Regions from separate parts of the Exiguobacterium sp. s64 genome, predicted to be linked through region 1. Evidence: predicted binding sites of a transcription regulator. Region 1 holds the regulator's gene; the other holds the start of a gene.
The links. The regulator LexA, encoded in region 1, represses DNA repair genes until DNA is damaged. The targets are predictions, from matches to a motif close to CGAACATATGTTCG.

Region 1 (4,217 bases):
CGATTGTATCGATATCCGTACCATCTTCGACACGGATCACTTGCCAACCGTAGGCGTTGAAACGATCTTCAACGCTTTCCGAGAACGATTTGTGAAGGTCGCCGTCAAGCGAGATATCATTTGAATCGTAAAGGACGACGAGTTTGCCAAGTTTCAAGTGACCAGCGAGCGAAGCAGCTTCTGCCGATACGCCTTCCATCAAGTCACCGTCTCCGCAAATCCCGTATGTGAAGTGGTCAACCACTTTGAACTCATCGCGGTTGTACGTCGCTTCCAAATGTTTCTCTGCCATTGCCATCCCGACAGCCATGGCGATCCCTTGTCCGAGCGGTCCAGTCGTCGCGTCGACACCTGCCGTGTGACGGTACTCTGGATGCCCAGGCGTTTTCGAATCCATTTGGCGGAACGATTTGAGATCGTCCATTGAGAGATCGTAACCAGATAAGTGAAGAAGCGAGTACAAGAGCATCGAACCGTGTCCCGCTGAAAGGACGAACCGATCACGGTTGAACCAGTTCGGGTTTTTCGGGTTGTGACGCATTTTGTCCGTCCAAAGTGTGAACGCCATCGGAGCCGCACCCATCGGCATACCCGGGTGACCTGAGTTCGCTTTTTGGACCGCGTCGATTGAGAGCGTCCGAATCGAGTTAATCGCTAATAATTCTTTAGTAGTTGTTTCCACTAATTTCATCCTCTCTGTTGTTAACAAAGTTTCTACCCGTCATATTTTAGCACACTCATTCGTGTGTCACAACTAATTAATTAGTATAACACATTAAATGGAATCGTTTACTTCCTTTCGTTTGAAAACGCATCAATGAGTCCCCCTGATCAACGTTCGCGTATAACAAACATGCACATCCTATATGAAATAGGATGTGCATTCATGGTCATTCTGAGCGGTAACGTTCCTGCTCATCTTTTAATTTTTCTGGCGTTACGTCGTTTCCTTCCGGATCGACGACCTTCATTCCCATCATCTGTGATTTGAATGATTGGCGGAACGCTTGCAAATATTGTTGGCGCAGCGCTTGCTGCTCGTCCATCTCTTGTGGTGACAGACCATCTGTCTTTGCTTTGTTGGCGAGGAAATTGATTCGCTCCAACTGTTCAGGTGCTAGCATCGGGCTCGCCCCCTCTCTACTGAATTTGTCCTTCTACTGTACAAAATCAGCGAGCAGGAATCAAGTTTCTGGTACCGACACGTGCTCCAAGTAGCGCCGGTTCACGGTCGCTTTCGATACCTCATAACCAAAACCGCGGAGGGTGGCGGCAATTTCAGCGAACGTGAGTCCACGTTCACGCAATTGGACGATTTCTTCAATCGGAACTTCGATTCGGCTCCGGCCTCCCTGGTCATGGTGCTGGATATTCCGATGCGGATTAAATCCGTTCGCGACCGCCCGACGCATTCCGCGTGAAATTTTAGCGTTATGGATCTTTCGTTGATACTCTTCGACGACACTGACGATCTCGAGTACCATCTTCTCGGCGTCGGAGACGATATATTCATCGGACGACTGCATCGTCAACAAGCGCACGTTATGTTTCATGAGCGTATGCAAGATAGCGATTTTTGCATTTCCCCGTCCGAGACGGCTGTCATCGCTCACGAGCACGGCATCGAGATCGGACGTCGAGACGTGCTCCAATAGATCGAGCAGTCCCGCCCGATTGACCTCATACCCGCTCTCTTGTTCACTGATCACATCGACCACCTCAGCATCAAGACGTCTCGCCATCTGCTTCAATTCGTCCGCCTGACGACTGAGCGACGTCTCTTGGGTGGACTTGTTCGTCGATACGCGACAATAAATGACGACTCGCATCGCGTCACTTCCTTTCTTTCCATTCGCCCTCTACGATACACAGGATGAAGGGATGTTCGCAATCAGAAACGATTATTCGGCGGCGAACCACGTCGTCTTGTCGTCTTTTTCCTCATCCCGTTTAGCGAGAATGTGCGCTTCGAGCGTCTCCGCCTCTTTCAAGGCGACTTCTTCTTCAATACTGTGTTCGACTTTTTGTTCGGTCACGACGACCGCTTCGTTGTCACGAAGCTCTCCGACCGCGAAAAATACGAACATACCGAGTGCCAACATGCCGACTAAGATGATTCCATTGATTGTGTCTCTCATAATCATTGCCTCCTGGTAATAAGAATACACGTTCTCGAGAACGTCTGTTCGTTTATCTGTTCTCATCATAAAACAAGAACTTCTGTTCGGTCAAGCAGAAAAAAACGAACGAATGTTTGTGCGCTCATGTGTTCTTGTGTTAAACTAAACCCATAAAGAATAGGATGCGTTCGCAGGTTATTCGACATAATCGAGGTGAAATCCATTGAAAAAAATGTCAGCAAGACAACAACAGATTCTTGATTTTATAAAAGCTGAGGTTCGGGCGAAAGGGTATCCCCCTTCGGTCCGCGAAATTGGCGAGGCTGTCGGGCTCGCATCGAGCTCGACTGTACACGGTCACTTGGACCGTCTTGAGAAGCGTGGATTGATTCGACGTGATAAGACGAAGCCACGCGCCATCGAGATTTTGGATGAAGAGATGTCCGTCGTCGAAGACCACGATGCCGTCATGTACGTGCCGGTCATCGGGAAAGTCACAGCCGGTACGCCGATCACGGCCATCGAGAACGTGGAAGAACACTTCCCGCTCCCGGCTCACGTCGTCGGTTCCGACAACGTCTACATGCTCTCTGTCTCAGGAGACTCGATGATTAACGCGGGGATCTTGGATGGGGACCGCGTCCTCGTCCGTCAACAGAACACGGCCGACAATGGAGAGATTGTCGTCGCCATGACGGATGAAGGTGAAGCGACCGTGAAGCGGATTTATAAAGAAGCTTCGAAAGTTCGCCTCCAGCCGGAGAACGACGAGCTCGAAGCGATGTATTTCGATAACGTGTCGATTTTAGGGAAGGTCATCGGTGTATACCGCACGATTCACTAATGGCGAGTGGCAAGACACATACCCGTACGAATCTCGTGGCAATCGGTGCTCTTGCGATTGCCACGCCTTTTATTGACATCGATGTTCCGACCGTGTTCCTATTCGGCGCCCTGATCGGGACGTTCTGGCTCTCCCCGGACCTCGACTTGAAGTCGGACGCCTATTATCGATGGGGACCGCTTCGGGGCTTTTGGCTCCCTTACGTGAAGCTTATGCCCCATCGGTCGTTATTCTCGCATTTGCCGCTCTTGAGCGATCTGATCCGGGTCATCTATCTCGGTTTCCCGCTCACGCTCGTGCTCACGTTCACGCCGTATGAGGAAGCTGCCAAATCGTGGCTCGACCTGAACGGGGCAGCCTGCTTCTTCGGACTCGTCTTCGCGACGACGCTACATACGACGCTCGACTATGCATCGACGTTCTTCAAACGTGCGTTTTAAGCAAATGCTTATGCCATACACCTAAAAGGGCAACCCGTCTATTAGACTGGGTTGCCCTTTTTCGAACCGTTTATTATATAGAAGTTCAACAACTTTTATGCAACATGACATGATTTTCAGCCACTTCTCGTCCATTTACCAACAAGACGACACGATGCTCCCCTGGATAATGCCGACGGGTCGTCAAATCTGACCAGTCGTGCACTCTGGTCGCTGCAAGTCGCGCACCCCCAGCGACGGTTCTATTCGCTAGCAGGAATGCTTTACGACTCGCTTTCCCGTTGGCCTTTATAAACTCAATCGCGTATTCGATACGAACATAAGCAGCATCCCCTGGACGAATGGACACATCGTACTGAATCTCGCACGCCTCCCCTATGCGGATCACGTTCGGATGTATAGAAATCGATGAGTCGACGGTTAAATTTGTTTCCTGCGTATAACCGAATATCGTTAACGCGTCAGGATGGGCTGACTTGATCAGTGTCCGGCATCCGTGTCTAATGATCCAATCGGTATGAGGATGCTCGCCCTGCCATCGTCGCGAGACTGCGAGTACAGCTTCTGGGTGATCTTTCGAGATATCGTTGAGGTTGTTAGCGACACTTTTTCTCACATATAATGATGGATCTTCTTTTAACAACTCTAAAATCTCCAACACTGGAGCTGGGTCTTCTTTGAACATGGGTAACGATTCCGCCCACGGAAGGCGAGGACGACAACCCTCACTCGCCAAACGCCGAACATGTTCGTTCGGATGAATGGCCCAAGCTGTCATTTGGTTCATCACACGCGTTGGTTCCCGCAACAAAA
Region 2 (4,217 bases), 120 kb from region 1:
TGTCTCAGGTGGTCGATTGCTTGCGCCGCCTCATCCTCTGACTGGTTCGTCAAGAACAAGAGGAACTCCTCGCCGCCCCAACGGACGGCAATGCCGTCGGTCCGCGTGAGCGCAGAGGCGACTTGTTTGAGCACGAGGTCGCCGCAGTCGTGACCATGCCGTTCATTGAACGACTTGAAATGGTCGATGTCGGCCAAGACGACCGCATACGGGCGTCCCGACAAGACCGCTTCACGGATCGCCTCTTCGATTAAACGGTATCCGGTCGTACGATTATAGAGACCGGTCAGACCGTCCCGCGAGGCGAGGGTATGTAGCCGTTCGTTCGTCTGTTCGAGTTCGGACGTCACCTCGACGACCGCCCCTTCGAAGATGAATGACAGCCCGGCGATCAAGGCGATGGTCGCGAGTAAACATGTTACCCCGATGACTTGCTCGAAAGTCGGGCCGAGCGGCGATGTCCCGTCCGTCACGTTCACATATAAATAGCCATAGATTCCCATGGCGAGCATCGTCGAGGCGATTCGGATGGCCCGGCTCACGTTCGGCATGAAGAACACGCCATAGGCGACCGTGAGGATAAAGTAGTGGACGTTCGCGCCCCAGCCGAGGACGATTGTCGAGATGATGGCGTTGTAGACGACTTCGACGAAGAGACCGATGAAGAACGTCCGATAATATCGTTTATGTACAAAATAAAAAGACAATGTGTAATAGAGAACGCTGAGTACGTTCGACCAGGCAAGGACGGTTACGTCAAGTCGCCAAAACGTGATCAAGAACACGACATGGATGAGCCAAGCGAACACGTTCCCATAAAAAGTGATGCGGTAATTATATAGTGTACCGCGACGTTCCTCATAAGCTGTTCCCACGCGAACACCTCCTTTTTTCAGTATACCGAACCCATCCTCATTTGCCCATGCCTATCCAACAATCGATTAAAATTGACACGCACAAACGCCTTTAAATCGCACGTATAGTTGCGTGAAATAGATATTTCACGCAACGTTCGCTCACACTTCATTTTCATCCGAGACACACATCGACCTGTGATCCGGAGAAATAACGTCATATAATCCGGTTTACATAATAAGTTATGGTGAACCAATTGATTTGTTTTAAAAATTTGAAAGAGTTACAGTTGTATGATAAAAGAAAATAAAGCTTGAAACGGTGATTCAGGTAAAGGTACACTGAGAACGTAAACAAAAGGGGGATTTCAGGATGGACGATCAACGTTTGAAACAATGGCTCACCGAGGCGAAGACGATTGCTGTCGTCGGCGTGTCAGCGAACCCGAACAAGACCGCGAACCAAATCGCAGACTATTTGATCTTGCAAGGTTACACAGTCATCCCTGTCAATCCAACGCTCGAGACGTGGAACGGACGCAAAGTCTATCCGACGGTCGAGAGCATCCCGGGGCGCGTCGATATCGTCGACGTCTTCCGACGCAATGAGTATTTGGCCGGCGTGGCCGAAGATGCCGTCCGACATGGGGATGTCGGTCTCGTCTTCAACCAGCTCGGGCTCACCAGCCCGGACGCCGAGCGGATCGCTCGCGATGCCGGACTCGACTACATCGAAAATCGATGCATCTATGTCGAGCACGCCCGCCTTCTCGGTTAAGACCTACCTCCTTGGTAGGTCTCCTTTTTTTCACGAGCCCCGCTCGCGGAGGGAGGCTTGCCAGAATCTAAAAACAGCTATACAATAGGATAGAAAAACGAACGTGTGTTCGAAATTGAGGTGACGAAGATGTCAACAGACTTATTTAATTACAATGAAGACGCCATCCAGGTGCTCGAAGGACTGACTGCTGTCCGGAAACGTCCGGGGATGTATATCGGTTCGACCGACCATCGCGGCTTGCACCATCTCGTCTATGAGATCGTCGATAACGCGATCGATGAGGCGCTCGCCGGATTCGGTGGCCAAATCGACGTGACCATCCATAAAGATGACGCGATCACGGTACGCGACCACGGGCGTGGTATGCCGACCGGGATGCACGCCTCCGGGAAACCAACGCCAGAGGTCATCTTCACGGTCCTCCACGCCGGCGGTAAGTTCGGCCAAGGTGGCTACAAGACGTCAGGTGGACTCCACGGGGTCGGCGCCTCGGTCGTGAACGCACTCTCGAGCAAGGTCCTCGTCACGATTTATCGCGACGGCAAAGTGTTCGAGCAGACGTTTGCCGACGGCGGGATTCCGCAGACGACGCTCCTCGAGACCGGAAAGACGCGTCAGACGGGGACGAGCGTCTACTTCAAACCGGACGCCTCGATCTTCTCGACGACGACATATAACTACGACACGCTCGCTGAACGGCTCCGTGAATCGGCATTCCTGTTAAAAGGATTGACGATCACGTTGACGGACGAGCGTTCGGATAAAGAAGAGACGTTCCATTACGAGGAAGGGATTGCCGAGTTCGTCCAATATTTGAACGACGACAAGGCGACGCTTCATCCGATCGTCTACTTCGAAGGGACGGAGAACGATATCGAGCTAGAGCTCGCCTTCCAGTTCACGGACGCCTATTCTGAGAACGTCCTCTCGTTCGTCAACAACGTCCGGACTCGTGACGGCGGCACGCACGAGGTCGGCGCCAAGACGGCGATGACCCGCATCGTGAATGAATACGCCCGTAAGAACGGATTGTTGAAAGAAAAAGACAAGAACCTCGACGGCGGTGATGTCCGCGAAGGCTTGACGCTCATCGTCTCGGTACGGATCCCGGAAGAGTTCCTCCAGTTCGAGGGACAGACGAAATCGAAACTCGGTTCGCCCGAGGCACGTACGAGCGCTGATGGTGTCATGGCCAAACAACTGACGATTTTCCTCGAGGAGAACCCGCAGATGGCGACGATGCTCATCAAGAAGGCGATCCGCGCCGCCCAGGCCCGCGAAGCCGCCCGGAAAGCCCGGGAAGAGGCGCGCAACGGCAAGAAGAAGAAACGTTCGAGCATCTTGAACGGAAAACTGACGCCGGCGACGTCGAAGAACGCCGCCAAGAACGAACTGTTCCTCGTCGAGGGTGACTCGGCCGGCGGTTCGGCTAAACAGGGCCGTGACCGGACGTTCCAGGCCATCCTGCCGCTGCGCGGGAAGGTCATCAACTCGGAGAAGTCGAAACTTCAGGACATCATGAAGAATGAGGAAATCAATACGATCATCCACGCGATCGGGGCCGGGGTCGGCCACGACTTCGACCTTGAGGACTGCAATTTCGACAAAATCATCATCATGACCGATGCCGATACGGACGGGGCCCACATCCAAGTGCTCCTGTTGACGTTCTTCTTCCGTTATATGCGCCCTCTCGTCGAGGCTGGCAAAGTGTTCGTCGCCTTGCCGCCGCTCTATCGGATTTCGAAAGGGAAAGGCAAGTCGGAACAGTTCGAGTACGCTTGGGACGAAGAGGCGCTCGAGAAGCTCGTCAAAGTGTATAAGAAGGGCTATATCCTCCAGCGCTACAAAGGTCTCGGTGAGATGAACGCCGACCAGCTATGGGAGACGACGATGAACCCCGACACACGGACGCTCATCCGTGTCACGGTCGACGATGCTGCCGTCGCCGACAAGCGTGTCTCGGTGCTCATGGGGGACAATGTCGTCCATCGCCGGGAGTGGATCGAGGAGAACGTCGCCTTCGGCCTCCAGGAAGATGATTCGATCATCGCCAATGAACACGTGACTAAAGCGATTGAGGAAGTGATGTAACGATGTCGACGATTCAACACATTTTAAACTTGTCGCTCGAACAGGTCGTTGGTGACCGCTTCGGGCGTTACTCGAAATATATCATCCAGGACCGGGCCCTCCCGGACGCACGCGACGGCCTCAAACCCGTTCAGCGCCGCATCCTGTATGCGATGCACCATGAAGGCAACACGAACGAGAAACCGTACCGCAAATCGGCGAAGACGGTCGGGAACGTCATCGGTAACTATCACCCGCACGGTGACAGTTCCGTCTATGAGGCGATGGTACGCCTATCGCAGGACTGGAAGTTGCGTTACCCGCTCATCGACATGCACGGGAACAACGGCTCGATGGACGGCGACTCGGCCGCCGCGATGCGATATACCGAGGCCCGTCTGTCGAAGATTGCCGGCGTCATGCTGACGTCGATCTCGAAGAACACGGTCGACTATACGCCGAACTTTGACGATTCGACCGAAGAGCCGCTCGTTTTGCCGTCACTCCTC

Region 2: the regulator LexA is predicted to act here: its motif matches at 1,731-1,744, upstream of parE (DNA topoisomerase IV subunit B).

Annotation. Positions count from the first base shown of each region.
Region 1 is NZ_JACSLH010000002.1:158,684-162,900, forward strand. Features, by position in the region: gene tkt (transketolase) at 1-691, opposite strand, end outside; gene KNP64_RS04365 (DUF896 domain-containing protein) at 891-1,124, opposite strand; gene KNP64_RS04370 (YneB family resolvase-like protein) at 1,185-1,829, opposite strand; gene KNP64_RS04375 (hypothetical protein) at 1,902-2,138, opposite strand; gene lexA (transcriptional repressor LexA) at 2,344-2,964, shown strand; gene KNP64_RS04385 (metal-binding protein) at 2,964-3,404, shown strand; gene KNP64_RS04390 (DNA alkylation repair protein) at 3,490-4,217, opposite strand, start outside.
Region 2 is NZ_JACSLH010000002.1:34,807-39,023, reverse strand. Features, by position in the region: gene KNP64_RS14960 (GGDEF domain-containing protein) at 1-875, opposite strand, end outside; gene KNP64_RS03750 (CoA-binding protein) at 1,228-1,632, shown strand; gene parE (DNA topoisomerase IV subunit B) at 1,762-3,729, shown strand; gene parC (DNA topoisomerase IV subunit A) at 3,732-4,217, shown strand, end outside.